Regions from separate parts of the Janthinobacterium sp. GW823-FHT01H08 genome, predicted to be linked through region 1. Evidence: predicted binding sites of a transcription regulator. Region 1 holds the regulator's gene; each other region holds the start of a gene.

Region 1 (9,909 bases):
TGGACATCGCCCGCATGGCGCGCGACATGATGGGCGGCAACGGCATTTCCGACGAATTCGGCGTCATCCGCCACCTGGTCAACCTGGAAGTGGTGAACACCTATGAAGGCACGCACGATGTGCACGCGCTGATCATCGGCCGCGCCATCACCGGCATCGCCGCCTTCAGCAACTGATGGACGCCCTGGCTTCCACCCTCGCCTCCACCCTGCGGCCCGCGCCGTTGACGGGCTTGCGCGTGCTCGACCTGTCGCGCGTGCTGGCCGGCCCGTGGGCCGGGCAAATGCTGGCCGACCTCGGGGCCGACGTCGTCAAGGTCGAGCAGCCGGGACGCGGCGACGACACGCGCTCCTGGGGTCCGCCATATCTGAAGGACGCGGACGGCCGCGATACGGCCGAGGCCGCTTACTTCCAGTGCGCCAACCGCAACAAGCGCTCCTTGTGCATCGACCTGGCTGCCCCTGAAGGGCAAGCCCTGGTGCGCAAGCTGGCCGCCGAATCGGACGTGCTGCTGGAAAATTTCAAGCTCGATGGTTTGAAGCAATACGGCCTCGATGCGGCGAGCTTGCTGGCGCTCAACCCGCGCCTCGTGTACTGCTCCATCACGGGTTTCGGCCAGGATGGGCCGTATGCGGCGCGCGCCGGCTATGACTTCTTAATCCAGGGCATGGGCGGCTTGATGAGCATCACGGGCGTGCCCGATGGCCAGCCGGGCGCCGGACCGCAAAAAGTGGGTGTGGCGCAAACGGACATCCTGACGGGCCTGTACGCCACCATCGCCGTGCAGGCCGCATTGGCCGAACGCGAGCGCTCGGGCCTGGGCCAGCATATTGACCTGGCCCTGCTCGACGTGCAAGTGGCCGCGCTGGGCAACCAGGCCGCCAACTACTTGTGCGGAGGCAAGGTGCCGCAGCGCATGGGCAATGCGCATCCGAACATTGTTCCGTATCAAGACTTTCCCACGGCCGATGGCGACATGATTCTGGCGATCGGCAACGATGGACAGTTTTCGCGTTTTTGCGCCGTCGCCGGCCACCCGGAATGGGCGCAGGACGAACGCTTCGCCACCAACCCGCAGCGCGTGGCGCACCGGGCGGTGTTGATACCGTTGATGCGCCAGACCACGGTCATGCGCACGACGGCAGAGTGGATCAGCGCGTTCGAGGCGCAAGCCGTGCCGTGCGGCCCCGTCAACCGCATCGACCAGGTCTTTGCCGACCCGCAAGTGGTGGCGCGTGGCTTGAAAGTGGAGATGCCGCATCCGACGGCGGGCACGGTGGCGCTGGTGGCCAATCCCGTGCGCCTGTCCGGCTCGCCGGTGCAATACCGCTTGCCGCCGCCCTTGCTGGGGCAGCATACGGACGAGGTATTGCAGCAGTGGCTGGGGTTGGACGGTGCGGAGATTGACGGCTTGCGTGAGCGCAAGGTGGTGTAAATGTTGGTCGTCTGGACGTAGGTCGGATTGGCGCTTGCGCGTAATCCGACTTGCACAGCCAACAATGTTGTCGGATTACGGCCCGCAGGGCCTAATCCGACCTACGATTCCATTCACTTGAGTACCAGTTTCAATGCCGGTTTTTCACCGTAATCGTCATAGCGCTCATTGATGCCGGCGATGCAAAATGTGATTTCTTCCAGCAAATCAGGCACTTTCGCCTTCATCGCGTCAGCGTCCTGCACCACGATGTCCAGCACTTCGTTCGGTTTCAAACGGAACTGCGTCATGTTTTCATCGTCGCGCAAGTAGCTGAGGCAATCGACCCAGGCATCCATGCTGTTGCCGTAGAACGCGGGGAAACCGAAGGCTTGCACGCATTGCGCGTGAAAGCTCGCTTCATCGGTGATGTCTTTTCCATTCAGGATGGCTGTGGCCATAGTCTTCCTCAGTTCTTCAGCGACAGCACATCCTGCATGTCGAACAGGCCCGTCGGCTTGTCGGCCAGGAAACGCGCGGCGCGCAGGGCGCCGTGGGCGTAGGTGACGCGGCTGCTCGATTTGTGGCTGATCTCGATGCGCTCGCCGATGCCGGCAAACAGCACCGTATGGTCGCCGACGATATCGCCGCCGCGGATGGTAGCAAAGCCGATGGTCGACGGATCGCGTTCGCCCGTCACGCCTTCGCGGCCGTACACGGCGCATTCCTTCAGGTCGCGGCCCAGGGCGCCGGCCACCACTTCACCCATTTGCAGGGCCGTGCCCGACGGCGCATCGACCTTGAAGCGGTGATGCGCTTCGATGATTTCGATGTCGTAGCCTTCGGACAGGCTTTTCGCGGCCAGTTCCAGCAGCTTCATGGTGACATTCACGCCCACGCTCATGTTCGGCGCGAACATGATGGCCGTCTTTTCGGCGGCGGCGGCAATGGCGGCCTTGCCCGCGTCATCGAAACCGGTGGTGCCGATGATCATCTTGATGCCATGCTCGGCGCAATACGCCAGGTGCTGCAAAGTGCCTTCGGGGCGCGTGAAGTCGATCAGGTAATCGGCATTGGCCAGGCCGGTGGCCAGGTCCGACGCGATCAGCACGCCGGCAGGCTTGCCGAGAAAGGCGGCGGCATCCTGGCCGACGCTCGGCGAGCCGGCGCGGTCGAGGGCGCCGGCCAGCACGGCGTCGGGTGCGTTGCTGACCGCTTCGATCAGGATATGGCCCATGCGGCCGCTGGCGCCAGCGATGGCAATTTTCAGTTCAGTCATTTTATTCTCTTACAACAACTTATTTGGTGGGTTCGGCGGCAGGCGTCGGTGCTGGCTCGGCGGCAGGCGCCGTTGCTGGTGCTGGTGCAACGTCAGGCTTGCTCACAGGAATGGCAGGAGCGGCATCGGCCGGTACCGGCACGGCGCTCGGCGCCACGGGCGATGGCACGACGGCGGCAGGCACGTCAGCCTTGGCGACCTTGGCGAATGGCGACGGACCGGCGATGCGGTCGATATACTCTTTCTCCGTCGGCAAGTTGCCGCCTTCGAAACGTTCAACCTTGCCATCCTTGCCGAAGTACACGACCACGCGGCTGCTGGTGGTTTCGCCACTGCCCCGCGCCAGGCGGAATGGATAATCCCAGCGGTCGGCATGGAAGATATCGGTCAGCAGCGAAGTGCCGAGGACGAAACGCACCTGGTCGCGCGTCATGCCTACTTTCAACTGGGCCAGCATCTCTTCGGAGACAAAGTTGCCTTGTTGAATGTCAGGACGGTAGGGCGAGAAAAACCACATGAATTTTTGCAGCGGCGTAATGGTGGTCGTTTGTGCGCCCTGTTCGGGAACCAGTTCCTTGCCTTCTTTTTGAGCAGCTGCCGGCTTTTCGCCAAGAATGCCACGGTTGGCGCAGCCGGACACGGCCAGCGCGACACAGACCATGCCTGCCACGACTGGTGCTCGAAATGAAATACGGTGCCAGAGAGATGGCAATACAGCCGGGGTTACGCGCATAAATGACCTCAATTGGATGAACAAAACGCCAGGAGTGACCGGCCCGCCAAAAAAAAGCATATTTTGGCACTCTCCGACAAAACGCTATATGATAAAGCACCTGACCCACATACGAGCAACAAACATGAGTAACAATCCTAGTGATCTCAAGGCAAGCGGCCTGAAAGCCACCCTGCCACGGCTGAAGATACTCGATATCTTCCAGAGTAGCCCGGTACGCCACCTGACCGCGGAAGACGTCTACAAGATTCTGCTGGCCGACAATATGGATGTCGGCTTGGCAACTGTCTACCGTGTCCTCACGCAATTCGAACAAGCCGGCTTGCTTAACCGCAACCATTTTGAAACCGGCAAGGCGATTTTCGAACTCAACGAAGGCTCCCACCATGACCACCTGGTGTGCCTCGACTGTGGCCGGGTCGAAGAATTCTTCGACGAAGAAATCGAAATCCGCCAGCAAAAAGTGGCCGAAGAGCGCGGCTTCAAGATCGCCGAACACGCCCTGGCCATCTACGGCAACTGCACCAAGACAGCTTGCCCGCACAAAACAGCCTGACCCACGCCGGCCGTTCCCGCAAGGGGCCGGCCGGCGCAGCATTGAACCGCATCAATGATGGCTGAGCGCGCTCGACAGCAGCTTGGCCGTGATGTCGACGATCGGAATGACGCGCTCGTAAGCCATGCGCGTCGGTCCGATCACTCCCAGCGTTCCCACGATCTTGCCGTTGACTTCATACGGCGCCGTCACCACGCTCATCTCATCCATCGGCACCAGGTTCGATTCGCCGCCGATGAAAATCTGCACGCCCGTCGCCTTGCTCGACACGTCGAGCAGCTGCATCAAGCCCGTCTTTTGCTCGAACATGTCGAACATCTGGCGCAGCGAATGCATATTCGATGACAGATCGCTCACGCTGAGCAAGTTGCGCTCGCCGGAAATGACCATGTCGTCGCTATGGTCGGCCATCGCTTCGCTGCCCGCTTCTACGGCCGCCTGCATCAAACTGCCCATGTCGTCGCGCAACTGGCGCAGCTCGCCTTGCAGGCGCACGCGCACGGCGTCGAACGACAGGCCGCCATAATTCTGGTTGATGTAATTAGCCGATTGCACCAGTTGCGCCGGCGTATAGTCGGCCTCCGTCAGCAATAAACGGTTCTGCACATCGCCGCCGGGCGCGACGATGACGAGCAGGATGCGCTTTTCGGACAGGCGCAGGAATTCGATTTGCTGGAACACGGATTCGCGGCGCGGGCTGAGCACGACGCCGGCGAACTGCGACAGCGACGACAGCATCTGCGCCGCGTTGGCGATGGTTTTTTGCGGCTGCGGCGTCTGCAGGCGCATGCGCGACTCCACCAGGTGCTCGTCCAGGTGCCGGACGGTCAGCAAGGTGTCGACAAAGATGCGGTAGCCGCGCGGCGTGGGGATGCGTCCGGCCGAGGTATGCGGACTGGACACATAACCGAGCTCTTCCAGGTCGGCCATGATGTTGCGGATCGTGGCCGGCGACAGGTCGAGGCCGGAAATTTTCGACAAGGCGCGCGAACCGACCGGCAGGCCGTCGGCGATATATCGCTCGACCAGGGCTTTCAGCAGTGTTTGGGCACGTGTATCGAGTTGCATGGTGTCTTAGGTAAGCAAATATTCTTTAAACAAGCATATTGTTAAGCAAGCGGCAACGAAAGCGGCCGAACGTGCATCAACAGCGCCTATTATGCACGTTCGCCCGTCCGACGGCGATCAATCTTCCAGCTGCCCCTGCAGCCACAGCAGCAATTCATCAAAGTTGGCGCAGATGGCGTCGGGCTGCACGCCGGCGGCCAGATGGGCATCGCTGCCCTTGCGGTTCATCCACACGGCACGCATGCCCGCCCCTTGCGCCCCCGTCACGTCGAAATACAGGTCGTCCCCCACATACACGGCCTCATGCGGCGCCACGCCCAGCGCGGCGCAAGCGGCCAGGAAGATGCTGGCGTCAGGCTTGGCGACGCCGAAATCGCTGGCGGCAATCGACACTTTAAAATGCTGCGCCAGGCCGATAATTTCAAGGTCCGCATTGCCATTCGAGATCGAGCCGACCAGCATGCGCTGCCCCATCCAGGCCAGGCCGGGCAAGACATCGTCATACGGCTGCACGCGATGGCGCGCCGCCAGGAACTGCGCGATGGCGCCGTCGACCAGGGCGGGATCTTCGCCGGCGGCCTCAAAGGCGGTCAGCAATCCCGCGCGGCGCAGCTCGATCAAATTGCCATGGAAATGCGGTTGTTCATTGAGCATGGCCAGACGGTGCTGGCGCAACAGCTCGATGGAAAACTGCTGCGCCACCTTGGGCGCATGCGTGGCCAGCCAGTCGTGCAGCAGGGTTTCGGCGGCGGCAATCACGGGCGCGATGGGCCACAAGGTATCGTCGAGGTCGAACAGGATGGCCTTGGGCGGCACGGCAGGTTTTACAGGGGCAAGAGACATGGAACTCACTATATAGATGCCGCGTCACGGTGCGCAGCCCGCAGCTATTGTCGCACCGATCGCCGCCGCCGGCATGGCGGCGCCCCCATGAAATGGGGCCGGGCCGGCGCTTCCCGGCGAAAAATTGTTACAGGGTGATACAAGGCAAGATCATCCGGCTTGCCAGATAGACTAAAATAGGCGCCATTCCAATGCGGCGCCAGCGTCCGCGTTGCGCTACCCAACCTAATTCGTTTTGGAGAATGTATGAAAAATTTGTACCTGCGCTCGATGCTGGCGGCGGCTTGCGCCGTCACATTGGCGGCCTGCGGCGGCAGCGGCGGCAATCTGTATCTGAGCGGCCAAGTCGTCAATCTGGCAAAAGATGGCCTGATTCTGCTGAATGACGGCGAACGCCTGCCTGTCACCTCAGGCCAGACTTCCTTTGTTTTCACCAAGCTGGTCAGCACCGATGACCGCTACGATATCACCATCGCGCAACAGCCAAAAGGCGCCGTGTGCACGATTACCAATGGCGCCGGCAAGGCATCGAGCTATACCGTGACCACGGCCCAGGTGATTTGCGTGACCAATACCTACCCGCTGAGCGGCACGATCACGGGCCTGACCGCCGACGGTTTGACCCTGGCCATCGGCAATATCACCACCAGCCCGCTGAAAGGCAGCACCAGCTATACGTTCCCGAATGTCAACGACGGCATTGCCTACAATATTTCCATCGCGACGTATCCAACGGGCCAGACGTGCAGTTTCGTGGGTTCTGCCAGCGCCAACGGCCGCGATGTCGTCGGCACCATGGGCTCAGCCGCCACGACCGGCGCCGCACTGAACTGCACGGCGCAGTAAGCCACGCGATTCGTCACCACTATATTGGATTGGAGAAATACATGAAGTTATCCTGCCTGCGCCCTATCGCCGCGCTGCTGTTGACCCTGGGATTGGCTGCTTGCGGCGGCAAGGCCTCGTATGATGTCAGTGGCACCGTCAGCAATTTGAACACCGAAGGCCTGGTCCTGGTCAATGGCGGCGATCCGCTCCCGATCAAAGCCGGCCAGACCTCGTTTACCTTTGGCAAGCGCATCGACTATGGCACCGACTACAACATCACCGTGCAGACCCAGCCAGCCCACATGACTTGCACCGTCAGTGGCGGAACCGGCTCGGCCGGTCACTACGTCAGTATCCAGGCATCGGTTTCCTGTGCGCGAAACGCGTACACGGTAGGCGGCACGGTGACTGGCCTGACAGCCGACGGCCTGGTTCTGATCAACGGCAATGCGCAAACCACGGTGGCCAAAGGCAGCACGACCTTCACTCTGGCATCGCCTGTTGCCGATGGCGACAAGTATGGCATCAGCGTATTTACCCAGCCTACCGGCTTGAAATGCACCGTGGCACCCAACACGGGCGTCGGTGTGATGGGTGAAGCAAACGTGACCACCGTGCAGATCGCCTGCAATCCAGGCTAAGACTGTGGCGCTGGCAGCCGCGACGCGGCTGCCAGGAAGAGATATCACGAAAATCTATATTTGATATTCGAAAGATAAATTGGAGTTATATGTGGCGATGCAGCATAATGCATCTGTCTCCTCCAACTCTTCCAAGAATTGGATTTAGCCCGCTTTCACCAGCGGGCTTTTTTTTGTCCAAAATTCCTCAGGCGGGTTTATCCAAGCCCGGCTGCAGCATCTGCACGATGCTGGAGAAATCCTGCTGCGCATAGCCGGCTTGCGCATGCATCTGGTACAGCTGGCGCACCAGCCCGCCCAGGGGCGTGGGCGCGTTCGCCGACAGGGCCGACTGCTGCGCCAGACCCAGGTCCTTCAGCATCAGCGCCGTGCCGAAGCCGCCCGTGTAATTGCGCGACGCGGGCGTGCCGTCCATGACGCCGGGCCACGGGTTGTACACTTCCAGGGTCCAGTTGCGCCCCGAACTCTTGCCCATGATGTCGGACAAGACTTTCGGATCGAGGCCATGCGCCACTCCCAGGTTCAGCGCCTCGGCCGTCCCCGCCATCAGTATGCCCAGCAGCATGTTGTTGCAAATCTTCGCCACCTGGCCCGCACCCGCCTCGCCCGCATGGAAGATGTTCTTGCCCATCTTTTCCAGCAGGGGACGCGCCTGCTGCAAGGCAGCCTCGCTGCCGCCGACGATGAAGGTCAGCGTGCCGGCCGCCGCGCCCGCCGTGCCGCCCGAGACGGGCGCATCGATCATGGCAAAGCCCCGCTCGCTGGCCGCCTGCGCCACTTGCCGCGCCACGTCGGCGGCGATGGTGCTGCAGTCGATGAACAGGGCACCGGGCTTGGCCGAATCGAGCACGCCGCCTGCCGCCAGGTACAGTTCCTGCACGTGCTTGTTGGCTGGCAGCATGGTGATGACGGCGTCCGCCGTCTGCACGGCTGCGCTGGCGGATGCGGCCGCCGTGGCGCCCGCCTCGACCAGCGACGCCACAGCCGCCGGCGCCAGGTCGAACACGGACACGTGGAAGCCGGCGGCCACCAGGTTGCGGGCCATCGGCGCGCCCATGTTGCCCAGGCCGATGAAAGCGATATGTTGCATATGTGTCTCCTGTTGTTCTTTTAATGCAGGTCGCGCAAAGGATGGCTATCCCATGGCGCCGTGAAATATTCATTGAGATACGTCTCGCTGACCTCGGCCAGGCTGGCCGGCTGCCACTGCGGCGCGTTGTCCTTGTCGATCAGCAAAGCACGCACGCCTTCGCTGAAGTCTGCATGGGCGCAACATTGCACGGCGACAATGAGTTCCAGCTGGAACACTTGCGCCAGGCTCATGTGCCGCGTGCGCTCGCGCATGGCCCACACCAGGGCGGCCGAAGTGGGCGCGCCCTTGTCCAGCGAGTGGGCCGCCTTTTGCAGCCAGACCGAATCGCCGTCATACGCGGCGATGGCGGCCACCACTTCGGGCAAAGTGGGCGCTTGCGTCAGCGCCGCGATGGCGTCGAAGTTGGCGCGCACTTCGGACACGGGCAGCATGGAGGCTGGCGCCGAGAAGCCACGCAGCAGGCGGTCCAGCTGCTCGCTGTTCACCTGCGGACTGGCTTGCCATTGCGCCAGCGCCAGCGCGTCGAGCACCATGTTCCGCTCTTCCTGGCGCAGGAAATAGTCGCCCAGGCCCGTAAACAGGGCGTCGGACGCGTTCATGGGCGCGCCCGTCAAACCCAGGAACAGGCCGCTGCGCCCTGGCATGCGGCCCAGGAACCAGCTGCCGCCCACGTCGGGGAACAGGCCAATCGTGATTTCCGGCATGGCGATACGCGTGCTTTCCGTCACGACGCGGTGGCTGGCACCGGCCATCAGGCCCAGGCCGCCGCCCATGACGATGCCGCCGCCCCACACCAGCAGCGGTTTCGCATACGTATGGATGCGGTGGTCGAGCCGGTATTCCTCGGCAAAGAAGGCCAGCGCCTGCGGGTTCGGCACGACACCCGATTGCTCGGCCACGGCCGAACGCAGGCTGCGCACGTCGCCGCCCGCGCAAAAGGCCTTGTCGGTCGACGAGTGCAGCACCACGCAGGCGACGGCAGAGTCACCGGCCCAGCGCACGAGAGCGCCGTCGATGGCGCGTATCATGTCCAGGGTCAGCGCGTGCAGGGATTTGGGCGCGTCGAGGGTGATGACGCCCAGCTTCATGCCGCCGGGACAGTCGCGCTCCTCGATTTTCACGGTTTCAGGCAAAGTCTCAACCATTCTTCCACTCCGCCGGACGTTTTTCCAGGAACGCCTGCACGCCCTCTTTCTGGTCTTGCGTATCGAACAAGCCGAGGAACAGGGTGCGTTCGTCCGGCAAGGAGTTGACCAGCGGATGGCTGCGCGCGCCCTGGATCAGGGTCTTGCATGCCGTCACGCTGCTGGGACTCTGGCGCGCCACCTTGGCGGCCAGGGCCAGCGCCGTGGCGGCAGCCTTGCCGGTTGGCACAACTTCCTCGACGAGGCCGATGGCCAGGGCCTTGGCCGCATCGACTCTCTCGCCGCACAAAATCATGCGCTTGGCCCAGC
Region 2 (9,909 bases), 740 kb from region 1:
GCATCCCCTGCTACGAGACGCCGACAGGCTGGAAATTCTTCGGCACCCTGCTCGACGCCGGCATGGCCACCCTGTGCGGCGAAGAGAGCTACGGCACGGGTTCGAACCACGTGCGCGAAAAGGATGGCCTGTGGGCCGTGCTGTTCTGGCTTAACCTGCTGGCGGAGAAAAAACAATCGGTGGAAGACATCGTGCGCGCGCATTGGGCCACCTATGGCCGCAACTACTACTCGCGCCACGACTATGAAGACATCGACAGCGCTGGCGCGGCGCAGCTGATGGCGGCCGTGCGCGGCCGGCTGGCCGCCTTGCCGGGCCAGCAGTTCGATGGCTACACGGTGGCGCTGGCCGACGATTTCAGCTACACGGACCCCGTCGACGGTTCCGTGGCGACGCAGCAGGGCATCCGCATCGTCATGACGGACGGCGCGCGCATCGTGCTGCGCCTGTCCGGCACGGGCACCGAGGGCGCCACCCTGCGCCTGTACCTGGAGCGCTACGAGGCCGATCCCGCGCAGCATGACATCCCGACCCAGCAAGCGCTGGCGGGATTGATCGCCGTGGCCGAGCAAGTGGCGCAGATCCGCGCACGCACGGGGCGCGACGCGCCGACGGTGACGACGTAAAAAAAGGGCGCGTAGGTCGGATTAGCGTGGCATCGCCACGCGTAATCCGACGACATTGTCAGCAGCGTTGTCGGATTACGCCCTTTGGGCTAATCCGACCTACTTGTATGATTACGCCTTGCCCGGGACAGCCGCCTGGCGGTAGTTGTCCACCATCTTGTAGCGCTTCGCATACAGGCCGAAGGCCAGCATGGCGACGGCGGCAAAGGCGGCGAAGAAGAACATCTGGAAAGCCGTCACGCTGATGCCGCTCTCGGCGATCTTGCCGATCACGCCTTCATTCATGACGCTGCGGTTGACGATCAGCACCCACAGGTTGCCCACCGTGGTCGACAGGTTCCAGAAGCTCATGATGGCGCCCTTCATCGACACGGGCGCCTGGCTGTACGCAAACTCCAGGCCCGTGGCCGAGACCAGCACTTCGCCGAACGTCAGCAGGGCGTACGGCAGGATCTGCCACATGATGGAGACGGCGTTGCCGCTGTCGAGGGCCAGCTGCAGCAAGCCGATGACGATCCACGCCAGCGAGGAAAAGCCGATACCGGCCGTCATGCGGCGCAGGGCCGTCGCTTCCAGGCCGAAGCGGTTGAGCATCGGGTACAGCACCAGGTTGTTGAACGGGATCAGCAGCATCACCAGCATCGGGTTCAGCGCCTGCATCTGCGCCGGCAGGAACCAGCTTGGTTTTTCCATGGTGTTCGCCTGCACGATCCACGTCGAGGCCTTCTGGTCGAACAGCGAGAAGAACGGCGTGACGAGGGCGAAGATGACGAGGATGCGCAGCACGGCGCGCACGCCTTCGACGGCTTCGTCCGGGTGGATGCCGCGCGCGCGTTCCAGCTGCATGGCCGTGCCGATGCTGCCGAAGGCCAGCAGCAAGACCAGCGCCGTACACGCGGAAATCACGAAGCCCCATTCGGGAATGCTGTAGAACGCGTACAGGGCGCCGATCACGCCCACGTAGGCGACGTACAGGCCGGGACGCGAACCGCCGTCGACGCGCGCCAGCAGTGCCGTGCGGGCCACGCGGGTGAACGAATCGGGATTCGGCGGCGCCGGCGGCACGTGCACGTATTTCTTGGCGCCCATCCAGAAGACGACGGTGGCGGCCAGCATCATCAGGCCGGGGATGCCGAAGGCGATCGACGGGCCGAAGTCGCGCAGGAACATCGGCATCAGCAGCGAGGCGAAGAAGGAGCCGAAGTTGATGATCCAGTAGAACAGGTCGAAGACCAGCTTGGCCTTGTGCTTGTTGGTCTGGTCGAACTGGTCGCCGACGAACGAGGCGACGAGCGGCTTGATGCCGCCGGAACCGAAGGCGATCAGGAACAGGCCGAAATAGAAGCCGTTGACGCTGTTTTCAAACAGGGCCAGGCAGGCGTGGCCCGCGCAATACACGAGGCTGAGCCAGAAGATGGTGTTGTACTTGCCGAAGAAGCGGTCGGCCAGCCAGCCGCCCAGCAGCGGGAAGAAATACACGCCGATGACGAAGGTGTGGAACACGTGCTTGGCTTCGCCCGTGCGCTGGTCGATCGGGATCATCAGCAGCAGGGTGCTGATGAGGAATGGCGTCAGGATGTTGCGCATGCCGTAAAAGCTGAAGCGTTCGCAGCCTTCGTTGGCGATGATGTACGGTATTTGCCGCGGCATTTTGCCTGTGGCGGTTTGTGTCTCGGCCGATGACATTGGCTCTCCCCCAAGTTTTTTTTGTAAGCCGCGATGCTAAGGCCTGCCGCGTTTGCTTGCAACAGAAAAAACGGCCTGTCCGCTATTTCGCAGGGATTTGTAAGGTATTGATTTTCATAAAGACATTACTTTCGGCACTTGCGCTTGCACTTGCACACGCCGGGCGCGGCAGCCACAGCTGCATTTGCAGCATGCCGTCCGATGCGGGGCCGTCCGCCAGGGTAAAGCCGCAGCCCAGGTACAGGGTCAATGCCGCGTGGTTGTCCTGCGCCACGGCCAGGCGCAGGCGGGCCAGTTCGGGGATGGCGCAGGCATGGGCGATGGCGGCCTGCAGCAGTTGTCGTGCAGCGCCGCGCCCGCGCGCCTGCGGCGCCACGTATACGCTCCACAGGCTGGCCTTGTCATGCACGACGGCGATCGGTTCGCGGCGCAGGCCGGCAATGCCGATCAATTGATCCTTGTCGAAAGCGCCAAATATTATTTGGTGGGGCGTGATGCGCAAGCGCTCGGCTATCCGTGCCAGCGGCAAGCCGCTCTCCACCGCGTGCGTGGTGCAGAAGGCGGCGGGCAGTTCGGCGATGCCGGCCAGGCGCAGCGCGCGGTAGGCGGCAACGTCGTCGGGCGTCAGGGGGCGGACAATGATGGCGGACATGTGGGCGAGTATCGGGCTTCGATGCCAGAAAGTAAACCTTGCGTTGCTGCGTTTTCGACCATAAGATATATCTTATTGCGATATATCTTAAGGAATCATCATGTTCCATCTTCTGCACGGGATGCACCCCGTGCGCGCGGCAGCCCATGGCCAGGGCGATGCGCCAGGCACGCCTGGCCATTCCGTTGCCCGCGGACCGAAAATGTTTGACGCGGGCACCTTGCGCTACCTGGTGCTGCAATTGATCGCCGACAAGCCGCGCCACGGCTACGACATCATCAAGGCCATCGAACAGCGCGCCGGCGGCGCGTATGCCCCGAGTCCCGGCGCCATCTATCCGCTCATGCACGGCCTCGTGGGCCACGGCTATGTGGCCGTCAGCCTCGATGGCAACAAGAAGCTGCACAGCATCACGCCCGAGGGACGGGGTTTCCTGGAGGCGAACCGCGCCTATGTCGACGCGATTGCCGCCAGGGTCGATGCGCCGGCCAGCGCGGACGACGATTTGCGCCACCTGATGCACGAACTGAAGGCGGCCGTGCTGGCGCGCGGGCGCGCGGGCGAGCCGGATGCCGGGCGCCTCGATGCCATCCGCGCCATCCTGCGCCAGGCCCGTACCGATATCGAGGCGCTGGCATGACGGCCGCGCCTGTTCCCTTGCTGACGCCGGCGCGCGAGCGCACGATGCTGTGGCTGCTTGCGCTGACGCAATTTACCGTCATCATGGATTTCATGGTGATGATGCCGCTGGCGCCTCAGCTGATGCAGGCGTTCCACATCGGCCCGGCCGCCGTCTCGGGCGCCGTTTCCGCCTACGCCTGGTGCGCGGGCCTGTCCGGCTTGCTGGCGGCCACGTATATCGACCGCTTTGACCGCAAGAAGCTGCTGCTGACCATGTTTTGCCTGTTCACCTTGTCGAACCTCGCTTGCGCGCTGGCGCCGAACTTTTATGTGCTGCTGTGGTCGCGCGCGTTTGCAGGGCTGACGGGCGGCGTGCTGGGCGCCATGGTCATGGCCATCATCGGCGACGTGATTCCTTCCGAGCGGCGCGGCGCGGCCACGGGCATCGTCATGACCTCGTTTGCCATGGCGGCCGTGGGAGGCGTACCCATCGGCGTGGTGCTGGCCGCGCACTTTGGCTGGGCCTCGCCGTTTTTCCTGCTGGTCGTGCTGTCGCTGCTGGTCTGGCTGGGCGCGGCGCGCGTGCTGCCCTCGCTCACGGCGCACATGGGCGCCGCTCCCACGCCGCTGCGCCAGGTGCTGCCGAACCTGCTGGCGCTGTTCCGCGAGCGGCGCCACCTGAAAGCGTTCTCCTTGTCGATTGTCAACATGACGGCCGGCATGCTGGTCATTCCCTTCATTTCGCCCGTGCTCGTGGGCAATATGGGGCTGGCGCCGGCCGATGTCACCTGGGTGTATCTGGCGGGCGGCTGCGCCACGATCTTTACTGCGCGCCTGATCGGCCGCTGGGCGGACCGGGCCGGCAAGCAGCAGGTGTACCGCTGGGTGTCCCTGCTGTCGATTGCGCCGCTGCTGTTCATGACGCACTTGCCCCAGCTGCCGCTGCTGGGGCTGATGCTGGCGTTTCCCTTCTTTATGGCCCTCGTCTCGGGCCGCATGGTGCCGCTGCAGGCGCTGCTGACGACCATCCCGGAAACGCACAAGCGGGGCGCGTTTCTCAGCGCCAATTCGGCTCTGCAAAGCTTTGGCAGCGGCCTGGGCGCCTGGCTGGGCGGCCTGACCCTGCAGACGGATGCGGCCGGCCACATCAGCGGCTACGGCATCAATGGCTGGCTGGCGGCGGGCTTGTCGCTGTGGACGGTGTGGTGGGTGGCGCGCGTGCGCGGCGCGCCGCCGCAGGGCGCGCCGGCGTAGGCAGTTACTGCGTGGCGATGCGCTGCATGGGCGCATTGTCCTTGCGCCATTGTTCCAGGCTGATCAGCTCACCGCTGACGACGTCATCGACGAGGATGCGCTTGCCATCCTGGGAGACGACGAAACTCTCCCAGCGGTGCGCCGCGTCTGGCGTGTTTTCCACAAAGTTCAGGTCATAGTAGGGCTTGCCATCGATGAGACGCACGTCGGGCGACGTTTCCATCACGGCGCCGTGGGCGCGGCCGCCCGAAGCCTTTTCGATATGCGCCGACCAGGCCTTGATTTCCGGCAATGCCATCAGCGCATCGACGGCGCGCGCGCTCTGTTCTGGCGCCGCCTGGCTGCTCGCGGCCGGGGCATTGGTGCCGTGCGGCGCGCCTTGCTGGTGCAGGTAGAAAGCGCCGAGCCCGGCGGCCAGCAAGCCGGCCAGGATGCCGGCGATGATGGTGGTTTTGGAAGAAGAGGCGCGTGGCTGCATGATGGTGGCGTGAGAAAGAGGGACGATGGCGGCCATGCTAAAGCAAAACGTGCAGGCGGGCAATCGTTGAAATTTCTAAAAAGCAAGACGAAAAAAAGCCACCTTCCGTGGGAGGTGGCTTTCGGGGCCGCCGGGGAGGCGCTGGCAGCTTTTGGCCTGCCAGCCCTGTCCCGGCGTATGCGGCCAGGTGCGCCGTCGCCTGCGCGACTGGCCGCAGGACATTACATCATGCCGTCCATGCCGCCCATGCCGCCCATACCACCCATGCCGCCGCCCATGCCGCCGGCTGCCTTGTCGTCAGCGATTTCGCAGACCATGCAGTCGGTCGTCAGCATCAGCGAAGCGATCGAAGCGGCGTTTTGCAGCGCCGAACGGGTCACTTTGGCTGGGTCCAGAACGCCCATTTCCACCATGTCGCCATACGTGCCGTTGGCAGCGTTGTAGCCGTAGTTGCCCGCGCCAGCCAGGACGGCTGCCACGACGACCGAAGCTTCTTCGCCGGCGTTTTGCACGATCATGCGCAGCGGCTCTTCCATTGCGCGCAGGACGATCTTGATACCAGCGTCTTGATCAGGATTGTCGCCCTTGACCGTGATGTTGGCGCGTGCGCGCAGCAGGGCTACGCCGCCGCCTGGCACGATGCCTTCTTCCACGGCAGCGCGCGTGGCGTGCAGTGCATCTTCAACGCGGGCTTTCTTCTCTTTCATTTCGACTTCGGTGGCTGCGCCAACCTTGATCACGGCAACGCCGCCAGCCAGTTTGGCCACGCGCTCTTGCAGTTTTTCACGGTCGTAGTCCGAGGTCGCTTCTTCGATCTGTACACGCACTTGTTTCACGCGTGCTTCGATCGAGGCAGCTTCGCCGGCGCCATCGATGACGATGGTGTTTTCCTTGCCCACTTCGATGCGTTTCGCCTGACCCAGTTCGGCCAGGGTCACTTTTTCCAGGGTCAGGCCGACTTCTTCAGCGATCACCTGGCCGCCCGTCAGGACAGCGATGTCTTCCAGCATGGCTTTGCGGCGGTCGCCGAAGCCTGGTGCTTTCACTGCGCAGGTTTTCAGGATGCCGCGGATGTTGTTCACAACCAGGGTAGCCAGCGCTTCGCCTTCGATGTCTTCCGCGATGATCAGCAGTGGACGGCCAGCCTTGGCGACTTGTTCCAGTACCGGCAGCAGGTCACGGATGTTCGAGATTTTCTTGTCGCACAGCAGGACGAATGGGCTGTCCAGGACGGCAACTTGCTTCTCTGGGTTGTTGATGAAGTATGGCGACAGGTAGCCGCGGTCGAACTGCATGCCTTCAACGATGTCCAGCTCGTCGTTCAGCGACTTGCCGTCTTCAACGGTGATGACGCCTTCTTTGCCGACTTTTTCCATCGCTTCAGCGATACGCTCGCCGATCGAGTAGTCCGAGTTCGCCGAGATCGCGCCAACCTGGGCGATTTCCTTGGTCGTGGTGCAAGGACGGGCGATTTTCGCCAGTTCTTCGACGGTCGCTGCAACAGCTTTGTCGATACCGCGCTTCAGGTCCATCGGGTTCATGCCGGCGGCAACGAACTTCATGCCTTCGCGCACGATGGCTTGTGCCAGCACGGTCGCGGTGGTGGTGCCGTCGCCGGCGTTGTCGCTGGTGCGGGAAGCCACTTCCTTGACCATTTGCGCGCCCATGTTCATGAGCTTGTCTTTGAGTTCAACTTCTTTCGCTACCGACACACCATCCTTGGTGACGGTAGGGGCGCCGAACGAGCGCTCCAGCACGACGTTGCGGCCTTTCGGGCCCAAGGTGACTTTGACTGCGTTGGCGAGGATGTTGACGCCTTCGACCATCTTGGCGCGCGCTGCGTCGCCGAATACTACTTCTTTAGCTGCCATGTTCAATTCTCCTGAGTTTCGGGATGTATCTGTCTACAACGTGGAAACAATTACTTGACGACGATCGCCATGATGTCTTCTTCGCGCATGACCAGCAGCTCATCGCCGTCAACTTTGACGGTTTGGCCGGCGTACTTGCCGAACAGGACGCGGTCGCCCACTTTGACATCCAGAGGACGGACTTTGCCGTCGTCGAGAATCTTGCCATTGCCTACGGCAAGGACTTCGCCTTGATCCGGTTTTTCAGCAGCTGCATCAGGAATGATGAGGCCGGACGCAGTCTTGGTTTCCTGGTCGAGGCGTTTGACGATGACGCGATCGTTCAATGGGCGCAGATTCATACAAAACTCCTTAAAGTTCAATGGATAGGTGTTGCTAAATGAATACATGCCTGGCACAGCGCCAGGCGTGCTTTCAGTGACCGCCGTTGAAAGCAGCCCGCAACGGTCAAGCAAACCCCATGGCATCGGGTGCATGCCGGCGCTGGGCAGTGGTGGCATCGCGGCGTCGCCCGCCGCGTAGCGTTCCCTGCTGTTGCCCGGCAGACACCATCATGTCTTGAGGATTGCTACGAAAGAGTTTGTTAGCACTCTCTACTAACGAGTGCTAATTATAGGGACGGTAGGGGGCTTATTCAAGGGCTTATTCTCCGGGAAGATAAGCTTGGACGTTCTACGCAGCCTGCATTTACGCAGGGTTTGCGCAAACGCAAGCCTCGTTCCCGGGCGTCAGCAACAGGCGCGACTCTAGCATGCCCGTCAGGCGAACGGCGTTCCTGTACGCACAGGAAACAGAGTTTTGCTATGGACTTTGATAAGATGATTGCAATTGCATATCAATATTCCCCTGTACCAGAAAGCACACCATGCCATCGACTCTTTCCCGTCCCGCCCTGCGCCTGCTCGGTGCCGCCCTCGTCGGCCTCGCCTGCCTGGGCAATGCCGCCGCGCAAACGCCCACGATTCTCGACGAGATCACCGTGGCGACCCTGACGCCGCTGGAAAAGGACATGCTGCTCAACGAGCTGTTCAACGACCTCAACAAGGACGACGACGACCAGGAAGCGCATGTGTGGGACAACGGCGGCGACCGTGGCGTGCGGGTGAAAGTCACATATAACTTCAGCAACTCCGGCATGACGGAACACAGCCTGAAGGCGCACATCTGCCGCGACCTGAAATTCGTCGTCACGGCGGGCGACAAGTCGCAAGACCTGAGCCGCCGTACGTGTTCGCAGAACAGCGGCCGTTGGGATGTGCAGGGCAAGGACCCGGCGCCCGTCGTGTATCCGCCTTTCCTGTCCGACGTGACCATCGCCAAGCTGAATGCGAAGGAACAGAAATCCTTGCTGACGGCCGCCGTGCGCACCTTGAAAGATGAAGAGGATGGCAAGAGCCGTGAATGGAGCAACAAGGGGCTGGGCAATGCCGTGCCCTTGCGCGTCACTTTGACGCCCTCGCGGACGGACGCCAAACCTGGCAGCTACCACCGTACTTGCCGCGACTTGACGATGGTGCTTGATGGCAAGAGCGGCAAGCAGGAATTGACGCGCCGCTCGTGCGAAAACCGCTATGGCGGTCTCGATATCGAACCCGATTACGTCGACGAGTAAAACGCTGCCATCGCGGCGCCGGCGGATGCGTGCAGATGGCGAAACGCGCCGGAAAAAGCGTGTATTTCACGGCAACTGACCTGCATTGATGTAAATATGTGTGACAGCGGCGTGATTCGATTGACGCCCATGGAGCGTCCGCCCTATAGTGGCGGGATGATTTCCGAATTCAACGAATTATCCGACAAAATAGGCCTGCTGGCCGAAATGACCCATGCGCTGCGCCGTGAAAACGCGCAACTGCGCAAGGACAATGCCGCGCTGGCCGCCGAGAACGCCCTGTATGTGCAGCGCATGCGCGAGGCGCAGGAGCGGGTCGAGGCGTTGCTGGAAAAAATTCCCGAACTGGTGCAAGCCGGCCTGGAGCAAGCCGCTTCGGAGGCAGGCGCCTATCTTGCCGAGAACGAGAAGGAAGCGTAATGCCGCGTGTCGATGTCAATATCATGGGCCAGTCCTACAGCATGGTCTGCCGCGACGGCGAAGAGCGCGCGCTGCGCGAAGCGGCGATCTATCTCGATAGCAAAATGAAAGCCATCCGCGACGCGGGCAAGGTCAAGGGCAATGACCGCATCGCCGTGCTGGCCGCCCTGGGCGTGGCCGCGGAATTCCTTTCCGTGAAGTCGCCGCAAGGTCCGCTGTCGGAACTGACGATCCTGGAAGTGAAGCAAAAGATCTCGGCCATGCACACCGTTCTGGACAGCGCATTGACGCCCCAGGAAAACCTTTTTTAAACACCGAACCAAACCTACTACGCGTCGCGCCTTGCGGCCTGCGATGCTCTCTGTGCATTCGCACAGTTGCGCTTCTCGACCACAATTCATCGCCGCTCGCTACGGTTTTGTTCAGTGTTATTAATTGGATTTTAAGCGGACACGGTACGATTTGTCTTTGCGATGCGCGATCAAAGGAGTAAACTTGGGTCTACCCTGCGGTGTTCGCGATTGCCATATATTCCTTGAACCATTTATGCGCATCGGTTGCGAATTTTGTTTGATGGGAGTGAGCGTCGCTCGTTCGACGAACCCGAAATTGAACTAACGTGACCACCTTGAACCGTTTGGTTCGGGATGCCGGCATAGCGGCACAGGCGGGGCCCAATTTGCATTACA
Region 3 (9,909 bases), 1.4 Mb from region 1:
CTGGGGGTGGAAACGCCGCTGACGGACATCGTCGCGGCCGCCCGCGCGCAGCGGGCCGATATCGTGGCGCTGTCGTTTTCCAGCGCCAGCAAGCAGCGGCAGACGCGCGACAGCCTGCAGCAACTGCATACGAACTTGCCACCAGGGATGGAATTGTGGGCCGGGGGACGCAGTCCCGTGCTGTACAAGCAGCCGCCCTCCTTCCTGCATGTGCTGGACTTGCGGCAAGTCGACGAAAGCATCGCCGACTGGCGCCGCCGCCACCAGGCGCTGGCCCTGCAAACCCATTGATCCGGCTGGAAAGCGCGGCAACTGCGGCGATCTCCGTGGATAGGCGCGCAATGTTGCCAATCGAACAGTAAAGCATGAAGGGCCGGGCGCGCTCTGGTAGAATAGCCCGTAACACAGTGTCCGGCGCCGCCGGGCCTTAGGTCAGCACCCGCCACCACACATCCATGTTTAGTTTCTTCAAGAAAAAACCCATCGCTCCCGAGGCCGCACCAGCCGAGCCCCTCGTCCTTCCCGCCACGCCGCCCGCACCGCAGCCAGCCGCTACGCCCCTGAGCGGCGCGCCGGCCGAGCTCGTGCCCGTGATCGTGGCCGCCGAACCCGAGAAAAAATCGTGGATGACGCGCCTGAAGGCGGGCCTGTCGAAAACCTCGAACACCTTGTCCGTGCTGTTCGTCGGCGCGAAGATCGACGACGCCCTGTACGAAGAGCTGGAAGCGGCGCTGCTGATGTCCGACGCCGGCATCGACGCCACCGAATTCCTGCTGACGGAATTGAAGAAAAAGGTCAAGGAAGACAAGCTGCTCGACGCAGCCGCCGTCAAGGCCGCGCTGAAAGTGCTGCTGATCGAGCTGCTCTCGCCGCTGGAAAAGCGCTTCGAGCTGGGCCGCCACAAGCCGCTGGTGATGATGATTTCCGGCGTCAATGGCGCGGGCAAGACCACTACCATCGGCAAGCTGGCCAAGCACATGCAGTCGAACAACCAGTCCGTGCTGCTGGCCGCGGGCGACACCTTCCGCGCCGCCGCACGCGAGCAGCTGATGGTCTGGGGCGAGCGCAACAACGTTACCGTGATTTCGCAGGAATCGGGCGACCCGGCCGCCGTGGCCTACGACTCCGTGCAATCGGCGAAGGCGCGCGGCATCGACGTGGTCATGGTCGACACGGCCGGCCGCCTGCCGACGCAGTTGCACTTGATGGAAGAATTGAAGAAAATCAAGCGCGTGATCGGCAAGGGCATGGAGGGCGCACCGCATGAAACCCTGCTCGTCATCGACGGCAACACGGGCCAGAACGCCCTCACGCAAGTGAAGGCCTTCGACGATGCCCTGCAGTTGAGCGGCCTGGTGATCACCAAGCTGGACGGTACAGCCAAGGGCGGCGTGCTGGCGGCGATTGCCCGCGTGCGCCCCGTGCCCGTGTATTTCATCGGCATCGGTGAGAAAATTGAAGACTTGCAGCCTTTCGTGGCTGCCGAATTTGTCGAAGCGCTGCTCGGATAAGCCTATACATGATTGAATTTCAGCACGTCTCCAAGCAATACTCCCCCGACGCCGTGGCGCTCAGCGACATTTCGCTCAGTATTGCCAAGGGCGAGCTGGTCTTCCTGGCCGGCCCGTCCGGCGCCGGCAAGTCCACCTTGCTGAAGATGATCGCCGCCATGGAACGCCCCACGTCGGGCAAGCTGATCGTCAATGGCCAGGACATGGCGAAGATCAAGCCGGCCGGCGTGCCGTTTTTGCGCCGTAACATGGGCCTGATCTTCCAGCAGCAAAAACTGCTGAACGACCGCTCCATCCTGGCCAACGTCATGCTGCCGCTGCTCGTCGTCGGCGCGCATAAAGTTGCCGCCGAGCAGCGCGCGCGTGCCGCGCTCGACAAGGTGGGACTGCTGGACCGCGCCATGGCGCGCCCTTTGTCGCTGTCGGGCGGCGAGCAGCAGCGCGTCTCGATCGCGCGCGCCATTGTCAACCGGCCGCAGATCATCCTGGCCGACGAACCGACAGCCAACTTGGACCGCGCCAGCGCCAACAAGGTGCTCGACGCCCTCAAAGCATTCCACTCGGTGGGCGTGACCTGCCTCATTTCCAGCCATGACGAACAGATGCTCGACGCCGCCGCCCGCGTGATCCACCTGAAGAACGGCCAGCTGGTCGCCATCGACAAGGCCACGCAAGCGCCCGTCTTCGCCCCGCCCGATCCCGACTTTGCGCCCGCTCCCGACCAGGACGACGCGCAGGGAGAACAGGCATGAGAGGCTGGTTCCGTCAACACCGCTTCGCGCTCGGTTCGGCGCTGATTCACTTGCGCAAGTCGCCAGGCGGCTTTTTACTGAACGTGCTCGTCGTCGCCATCGCCCTGTCGCTGCCGTTCGCCGGCTTGACCATGCTCGACAATGTGCGCCCGATGTCGGAGCAAATGTCCGTCGACCCGGAAATCAGCGTTTTCCTGAAAATAGACACGCCGCGCGAGCAAGCCGTGGCCTTGGCCAGCGCCATGCGCAAGATCGTCGGCGAGCAAAAGGCGAAGATCGTCTTCATCCCGCGCGAACAGGCGCTCGATACGCTGAAGAACAAGAACGGCCTGGCCGACGTACTGAGCACCCTGGGCGACAATCCCCTGCCCGACAGCTATGTGCTGAAACTCGACGCCTTCAGCAGCGCCAGCGAAGCGCAGGACGTCGATGCCGTGGCGGAACAGCTGCGCCACCTGCCCGGCGTGGAATCGGCGCAAGTCGATTCGGCCTGGGTCAAGCGTCTGGCGGCCCTGCTGGGCGTGCTGCGCCTGGTGCTGCTATTGCTGGCCATCACCCTGGGCGTGGCCGTCATCGCCGTGGTCTTCAATACCATCCGCCTGCAAGTGATGCAGCAGCGCGATGAAATCAGCATCTCGAAACTGATCGGCGCCACCGATACCTTCATCCACCGCCCCTTCTATTACACGGGCGCCCTGCTGGGCCTGTGCGCCGGTGCGCTGGCCCTGGGCGCCGTGGCGCTGGCCTTGCAGCCGCTCAATACCGCGATTGCCGAGTTTGCACGCCTGTATGCGTCCGAATTCCAGCTGGTGCCGCTGGCGCCGCTGCCGATGGCCGGCTTGCTGGCCGTCAGCGCCGGCCTGGGCCTGATCGGCGCCTTCCTCTGCGTGCAGCGCCACCTGGCGCGCCTGAACTGACCTTCCTTTCCATGGCGGCGCTCCTGGCGCCGCCATGCGCCTCGCCATCCCCATCTGCTGTTATCTTGATATTTAGCAAGTATTCTTAAGGCTCGCTTCAGCCAGAGGCCGTAGACTAGCCATGTTGTCGTGAAGCGGCCTGCAGTGCTGTTCAGATCGCTGTTCAGACATATTTATCAAGCATTCATTCGCCATAGCATTTAGGCTATCAGGACGATTAAATGTGCTGATTGGCACTCTCAGGCAGAGAGTGCTAATATAGGGACATACCAACAGCAGAACCGCCATGGACGCCAGATGAAGATGGTGCCGCGATCTGCAAAGTGCAAGACCGAATACGCAAAACAGAACAGACAATCGGGCCACGTCGTGTGATGTGGCCAACTGGAACAAAGCAAGACTACGAGGGAGAAAACATGACTATGATGTCCGCAACATCCGCATTGGTTCCGACCAAAAGTAATGCGCTGGGCCTCGGGTTCACTGGCAATCTGGGCAATATCGACGCCTATATTTCGGCCGTGAACCGTCTGCCCATGTTGACCCACGACGAAGAAATTTCGCTGGCGAAACGCCTGCGCGAAAAAAATGACCTGGCCGCCGCGCAAGAACTGGTGCTGTCGCACCTGCGCCTGGTGGTCTCGATTGCCCGTGGCTATCTGGGCTATGGCTTGCCGCATGCCGACCTGATTCAGGAAGGCAATATCGGCTTGATGAAAGCCGTGAAACGTTTCGATCCGGACCAGGGCGTGCGCCTGGTGTCGTACGCCATGCACTGGGTGAAAGCCGAGATGCATGAGTACATCCTGAAAAACTGGCGCCTGGTCAAGGTCGCGACGACGAAGGCACAGCGCAAGCTGTTCTTCAATCTGCGCAGCCACAAGACGGGCCTCGATGCGATGACGCCGAAGCAGATCGATGCGCTGGCCAAGCTGCTCGACGTGAAGCGCGAAGAAGTGATCGAAATGGAAACGCGCTTGAGCGGCCGCGACATCGCGCTGGAATCGCCGACCGACGATGAAGACGACAAGTTTTCGCCGATCGCCTACCTGTCGTCGGAGCAAAGCGAGCCGACCAAGGTGCTGGAAGCGGAACAAGTGACGCGCCTGCAATCGGAAGGCCTGGAAACGGCCTTGTCCAAACTGGACGCCCGTTCGCGCCGCATCATCGAAACGCGCTGGCTGGCCAACGACGACGGTTCCGGCGCCACGCTGCACGCGCTGGCGGAAGAGTTCGGCGTATCGGCCGAGCGCATCCGCCAGATCGAAGTGGCGGCGCTGAAGAAAATGAAGGGCGCCCTGGCGGCCTACGTGTAATCGAAAGCAATGCCGCAATGCAAAAGGCGCCGCAAGGCGCCTTTTAGTTTTATAAATGATATTTATCAACAGATAAACATTGTCAGCCTTTATGCTGCAGCCAAGCCCTTGGTGATCAGCTCGGCGACCAATTCATTCAGATCCGCGCCGCGCTCCTTGGCCAGGGTCTGCAATTGCAACACCAGATCGCTGTTCAGCTTGACGGCGAACGGCACCAGGCCCAGCGCCTGATCGCGCTTGCGCTGCTCGCGGCGGTCGACGACCACCGCTTCCTTACCGAATGCACCGGCGCCGGGAACATTCATCTTTCCCATCAGTTTCTTGGCATCGCTTTTGGCCAGGTCGGTTTTTTTCATGGTTGTTTCCTGATTTTCAAAACAGCCATTCTACGCAGTAATCGGCGCGCCGCGTGGCCGGCGCGTCAATTCATCGGCAGCGCGCCAATAGTGCGCCAGAAAAATATCATTTTGTTATTATCATTTTCATCCCACGCGTGGACGCCACGCCGGGACGCTCTACCTGAAAGGAAAAACATGCACTATCTACATCAATCGTACCGAACGTGGTTGTTACCCTTGTTCATCGCCTGCCTGGCCGTGCTGGCGGGCTGCGGCGCGGCTGGCAGCGCCGGCGACGCGGAAAACACGCCGCGCAGCGTCACCCACGTGCTCTCGCCGGGCGAACAGGTCGCCATCACGGCCACCGATACCCTGAAACTCGAGCGCGTCAACGACAGCCGCTGCCGCAAGGGCGCCGTGTGCGTGTGGAAAGGCTACGTCAGCTACAGTTTCAGTTTGCTCAACAGCGCGGGCGCCACCGATATCGTCTTGTCCGAGTCCATGCCCGGCGCCGCCAGCTCCGTGACCGTCAACCACCTGACGTTCACCCTGCTCGACGTCGATCCGGCCACGCCGCCCGCCCTGGACGCGGCCGCGCCCACCTACCGGGTCAAGGTAAAAATCACGCAGGGCGCCCTGCCCCGCTAAGCATCAGACATCGTGGCGCTGGCGGCTGTCGGTCGGCGCCTGTTGCCGCTCCAGCATACCGTAATCACGCACCACGCCGGCGATGCGCAGCCGGTAATCGTCGAACACGCCATGCCGGCCCGCCGATTGCGCCGCGCGGTGCGCTTCCAGCTGCCGCCACTGCGCCAGTGCCGCTTCGTCGCGAAAGAAAGACAGCGACAGCAGTTTGCCTGGCTCGCTCAGGCTGCTGAAGCGCTCGATGGACATGAATCCATCGACTTCAGCGAGCAAGGGACGCAGCGCGGCCGCCAGATCCAGATACTGCTGGCGTCCTTCGGCGCTGGGCCAGACTTCGAAAATCACGGCAATCATGCTATTTCTCCATTGCTGAAAACGGGGATGCGGGCGTTCAGCGAAGGCCGGTACGACCAGACCAGCGGCATGTCTTCCAGCCCGTCGGCCCATGCCTGCAGGCATGCAGTGGCAATCGTCTGGGCGATGGACTGGCCCGGACAGGCGTGGCGGCCATGGCCAAAACCCGACTCCGCCTGGCCGGCGCTGGCCAGCACGACGATGATCGTCTGCCCGGCCGGTATGCGCACGCCGGGCAATTCCACGGCATCGCCCGTGTAGCGGCGCGTGTTGTGGATCGCGGGGTCATGCCGGCTGACCTCGCGCAGCAAAGCCGGCCATCGCTGGGGTGCGGCGCGCAGTTGCGCGAACAACTGCGGCTGCGTGCACAAAGCGACCGTGGCATTGCCCAGCAGACCTGCCGTGGCGTCACACGTCTGCGACAGCAAGCCCACGAGGTTGGCCAGTACGCCGCCAGACGCCTGCCAGCCGACGGCATACGCCCCGGTCACGATGTCGTGCAGCAAGCTGCCGGGCAAGGCATCCGCCTCGCGCAGCAATACGGTAAAACCGTGCAGCAAGGCATCGGCCGCTTGCTGCGCGCCGGCCAGTTGTTCTCCATTGCTCAGCGGCGACAAACAGGCGACAAAGTCGCGCGTCCAGGCGGCCAGCGCCGGCCATTGCGCTGGCGCAAAGCCCAGCAAGTCCGCCATGGCGAACAGGGGCAGCTCAAAAATCGCCTCGTTCAGCTGCGCGGCGCTGCCGGGAACGCGGTCGCCGGCAAACTGCATCACCCGTCCATGCAGGCGCGCCAGGTCCACCTGGCCCAGCGCCCGCGCCAGCACCTGTTTCTGCACGGCATGCCGCTCGCCCTCGTTCATGCGCACCAGTTCGGCAAAGATGGCGCCGCACGGCGTGCCTGCCAGGTTGAGCGGCACGGCCTGCCCCGGCGGGCGCACGCGGCAAGCGGGATGCTCGAGCACGGCCCGCACGCCGGCCGCGCCCGTTGCCAGCCAGCAATCGAGCGACGCCTCGAAACGCAGCGGCGGGCCTTCCGCCAGGCGGCGATAGTAGTCATACGGCGCCGCGTGGGTGACGGCGGAAAAAGGGTCGGCGAGCGGCATGCGCATTCCATTGCAGTGAGGTGGGGACACGAGTATGCTGCCCCTTCCACCACAACACTTCGCCCACGGACGAATCATGGATGACAAACTTCCCTCGGCCGACATGGGCCTGGCGCAACTGGCCGGCGCCATCGCCGAACCGGCCCGCGCGCGCATGCTGTGCAGCCTGCTCGATGGCCATGCGCGCACGGCCACGGAACTGGCCACCTTGGCCGAGGTAGGCGCCTCGACGGCCAGCGCCCATCTGGCGCGCTTGCGCGACGACGGTTTGCTGTCGATGCTGGCGCAGGGCAAGCACCGCTACTACCGTCTGGCCAGTACGGAGGTGGCGCGGGCGCTGGAAGCGCTGCTGGTGGTGGCCGGCGTGCCCGCAACGCCGTTTACACCCTCCACGCCGGACCGCTTGCGCCATGCGCGCACCTGCTACGACCACATGGCCGGCACGGTCGCCGTCGCCATGCACGACCAGTTGCACGCGCAAGGCTGGCTGCTCGACGATGATGGCGAAGGCAAATATTGCCTGTCGGAAGCGGGTGCGGCCGGCATGGCGGCGCTGGGCATCGACGTGCCGCAATTGCAGCGTCAGCGCCGCCGCTTTGCCTGTGCCTGCCTGGACTGGAGCGAACGGCGCGCCCACCTGGGCGGGGCGCTGGGGGCGGGCCTGCTGCAGCTGGCCCTGCGCCGGCGCTGGGCCGAGCGCGAACTCGACAGCCGTGCCCTGCGCCTCACGCCCGATGGCGAGCGGCGCCTGCTGGCCGCGCTGGGTGCGCCATGATCAGCTTCGAAGGTTTGTCCAAACACTACGGCACCTTCGAGGCCGTCAAGCCGCTGACCTTACAAGTGGGCAAAGGAGAGGTCTTCGGCTTCCTGGGCCCGAATGGGGCCGGTAAAACCACCACCATCCGCATGCTGATGGGCATCCTCGTGCCCAGCAGCGGGCGCGTGCTGATCGATGGCCTCGATTGCCACCGCGATGGCGCCGCCGTCAAGCGCAAGGTGGGCTACCTGCCCGACAATCCCATCTTCTACGATTATTTGCGGGGACGTGAAATCCTGCAATTCGTGGCCGAAATGCATGGCTATCCACGCGCCGAGGCGGCCACGCGCACGGCGCGTCTGCTGACGGAATTCGGCCTGGACGAGGCGAGCGAGGATTTCGCCGTCAATTATTCGCTGGGCATGAAGAAAAAGCTGGGCCTCGCGTGCGCGCTGATCCACGATCCCGCCGTGCTGATCCTCGATGAACCGATCAACGGCCTCGACCCGCGCGCGTCGCGCGACGTGCAGGAACGCTTGCTGCGCATCGCCGCGGCCGGCACCACCATTTTTGTTTCCACGCATTTGCTCGACATGGCGCAAAAGCTGTGCAGCCGGGTTGCCATCATCCACCGTGGCGCCCTGGTCGCCACGGGCAGCCTGGACGAGATCCGCCAGCAGCTGTCCAGCGACGGCAGCCTGGAAGACCTCTTTTTGCAACTCACCGACGAAACCGCATGACACCGGCGCCGCCCACCGCCTGGCGCGCCGTCTGGCTGCTGACCCGCTTGCGCCTGCAGCGCCTGCTCAACGTCAGCGGCAAGGGCTTGGCGTTCCATCGGGGAGGCAAGAGCCGGCCCGCCACGCCAGGAAAGAAACGAGGGCGATGGCTGCTGGGCGCGCTGCTGGTCTTGCCCATGCTATTTGCCTCCGGCAATATCGCCCGCCACAACCTGCTGAACATGCATTGCCTGCTCGACCAGGTGACCGTTTGCCAGGCCAAGGGCAGCCTGCAGGCAGGCGAGCGCGTGATGGCGCCCGTCATCGCCCACTTGATCGAGCAACCGTTCAGTGCGGCGCTGGCGGGTGCCCTGACCTTGCAATTGGCGCTGCTGTGGCTGGTGAGCCTGCTGCTGCCGCTGGGCATGGGAGAACTGTCGAAGCCGGACTGGGACCTGGAATGGCTGGTCACCCTGCCCGTCGACAAGGGCACCCTGCTGTGGGCGCGCGTGCTCGAACGCACGCTGGTCAACCCGCTCGGCCTGCTGGTGCTGTGGCCCGGCACCACCATGATCGCCTGGTATTCGGGCCAGGGCTGGTTTTCGCCGCTGTCGGGGCTGTTTGCCTGCCTGCTCCTGCTGGCCTTGGCAGCCATGTTGCGTACCCTGATCGACACGGGCTTGCGCCTGTCGCTCAGTCCTGCGCAGCTGGGCAACTTGCAGGCCCTGCTGTCGGTGGCCGGCCTGTTTCCCATGTATATGGGCATGTCGTTCGGCATGGGTACGGGCGGCTTTGCCCACGCGTGGGCGGCGGCCATGCCGGCCTGGACCGGCTGGACGCCGCCGGGCCTGCTGGTGAGTTTGCTCAATGCCCAAGGTGCGGCAGCAGCCTTGCCGGCCGTCCTGCTGCTGGCGCAATGCCTGTGCTTGATGCAGCTGGGCATGGCCCTGCTGCGCCGCCAGCTGCGCCACGGCGTGGTGGGCGCGGGCCAGCGCGAGGCCGGCCGCAAGCGCTCCCCTGCGAACCAGTCCGCTGGCAAGTGGCGCGCCCGCCCCGGCACGGTGATCCAGCGCCGCGAGCTGACCTTGCTGCTGCGCGACCGCAATTTTCTCGTGCAAACCCTGTTGCTGCCCTTGCTGATCCTCGGTGGCCAGGCCCTGTTCTCGGGCCAGGCGCGCGACCTGCACGAGCTGCTGTCCAGCCCCGTCTTGCTGGCCTCTACCGGCTTTTTCCTCGGCACTTATGTGCTGATGATGTCGGCCTTCCAGACCCTCAACAAGGAAGGCGGCGCGCTGTGGCTGCTGTACACGTTTCCCGTCGCCGTCGACCAGGCGCTGCGGCAAAAAGCCCAGCTGTGGGCCGCGCTGGCCCTGCTCTACCCCTTGATCCTGTTCAGCGCGGCGCTGGCCTGGCAAGACGCCTGGCGGTGGGACATGGCGGGTTTGATGCTGCTGGCCCTGGCCGGCATCCCCCTGTACTCGGCGATCGCCGTGGCGC

Evidence for each region. The regulator HrcA, encoded in region 1, represses chaperone genes, less so after heat shock. The targets are predictions, from matches to a motif close to TTAGCACTCNNNNNNNNNGAGTGCTAA.
Region 2: a site for HrcA is predicted at 7,772-7,798, ahead of groES (co-chaperone GroES). Genes of this name have one in related genera too.
Region 3: a site for HrcA is predicted at 3,411-3,437, ahead of rpoH (RNA polymerase sigma factor RpoH). Genes of this name have one in related genera too.

The regions. Positions count from the first base shown of each region.
Region 1 covers NZ_CM179504.1:5,942,145-5,952,053, forward strand. The annotation lists gene AC3RCG_RS26755 (acyl-CoA dehydrogenase) at 1-176, shown strand, start outside; gene AC3RCG_RS26760 (CaiB/BaiF CoA transferase family protein) at 176-1,435, shown strand; gene AC3RCG_RS26765 (barstar family protein) at 1,549-1,875, opposite strand; gene dapB (4-hydroxy-tetrahydrodipicolinate reductase) at 1,884-2,693, opposite strand; gene AC3RCG_RS26775 (outer membrane protein assembly factor BamE) at 2,713-3,354, opposite strand; gene fur (ferric iron uptake transcriptional regulator) at 3,551-3,982, shown strand; gene hrcA (heat-inducible transcriptional repressor HrcA) at 4,034-5,050, opposite strand; gene AC3RCG_RS26790 (HAD family hydrolase) at 5,168-5,893, opposite strand; gene AC3RCG_RS26795 (hypothetical protein) at 6,140-6,739, shown strand; gene AC3RCG_RS26800 (hypothetical protein) at 6,781-7,362, shown strand; partial or broken gene mmsB (3-hydroxyisobutyrate dehydrogenase) at 7,550-8,458, opposite strand; gene AC3RCG_RS26810 (enoyl-CoA hydratase/isomerase family protein) at 8,473-9,600, opposite strand; gene AC3RCG_RS26815 (enoyl-CoA hydratase) at 9,593-9,909, opposite strand, start outside.
Region 2 covers NZ_CM179504.1:5,206,903-5,216,811, reverse strand. The annotation lists gene AC3RCG_RS23415 (alpha-D-glucose phosphate-specific phosphoglucomutase) at 1-626, shown strand, start outside; gene AC3RCG_RS23410 (POT-type proton-dependent oligopeptide transporter) at 738-2,276, opposite strand; gene AC3RCG_RS23405 (GNAT family N-acetyltransferase) at 2,395-2,964, opposite strand; gene AC3RCG_RS23400 (PadR family transcriptional regulator) at 3,065-3,604, shown strand; gene AC3RCG_RS23395 (MFS transporter) at 3,601-4,839, shown strand; gene AC3RCG_RS23390 (hypothetical protein) at 4,844-5,317, opposite strand; gene groL (chaperonin GroEL) at 5,539-7,188, opposite strand; gene groES (co-chaperone GroES) at 7,239-7,529, opposite strand; gene AC3RCG_RS23375 (hypothetical protein) at 8,054-8,800, shown strand; gene AC3RCG_RS23370 (DUF904 domain-containing protein) at 8,957-9,220, shown strand; gene AC3RCG_RS23365 (cell division protein ZapA) at 9,220-9,531, shown strand; RNA gene ssrS (6S RNA) at 9,721-9,898, shown strand.
Region 3 covers NZ_CM179504.1:1,212,036-1,221,944, reverse strand. The annotation lists gene AC3RCG_RS05520 (MerR family transcriptional regulator) at 1-291, shown strand, start outside; gene ftsY (signal recognition particle-docking protein FtsY) at 456-1,511, shown strand; gene AC3RCG_RS05510 (cell division ATP-binding protein FtsE) at 1,520-2,263, shown strand; gene ftsX (permease-like cell division protein FtsX) at 2,260-3,180, shown strand; gene rpoH (RNA polymerase sigma factor RpoH) at 3,603-4,496, shown strand; gene AC3RCG_RS05495 (hypothetical protein) at 4,586-4,852, opposite strand; gene AC3RCG_RS05490 (hypothetical protein) at 5,030-5,482, shown strand; gene AC3RCG_RS05485 (antibiotic biosynthesis monooxygenase family protein) at 5,486-5,833, opposite strand; gene AC3RCG_RS05480 (cytochrome P450) at 5,830-6,936, opposite strand; gene AC3RCG_RS05475 (ArsR/SmtB family transcription factor) at 7,013-7,711, shown strand; gene AC3RCG_RS05470 (ABC transporter ATP-binding protein) at 7,708-8,433, shown strand; gene AC3RCG_RS05465 (CPBP family intramembrane glutamic endopeptidase) at 8,430-9,909, shown strand, end outside.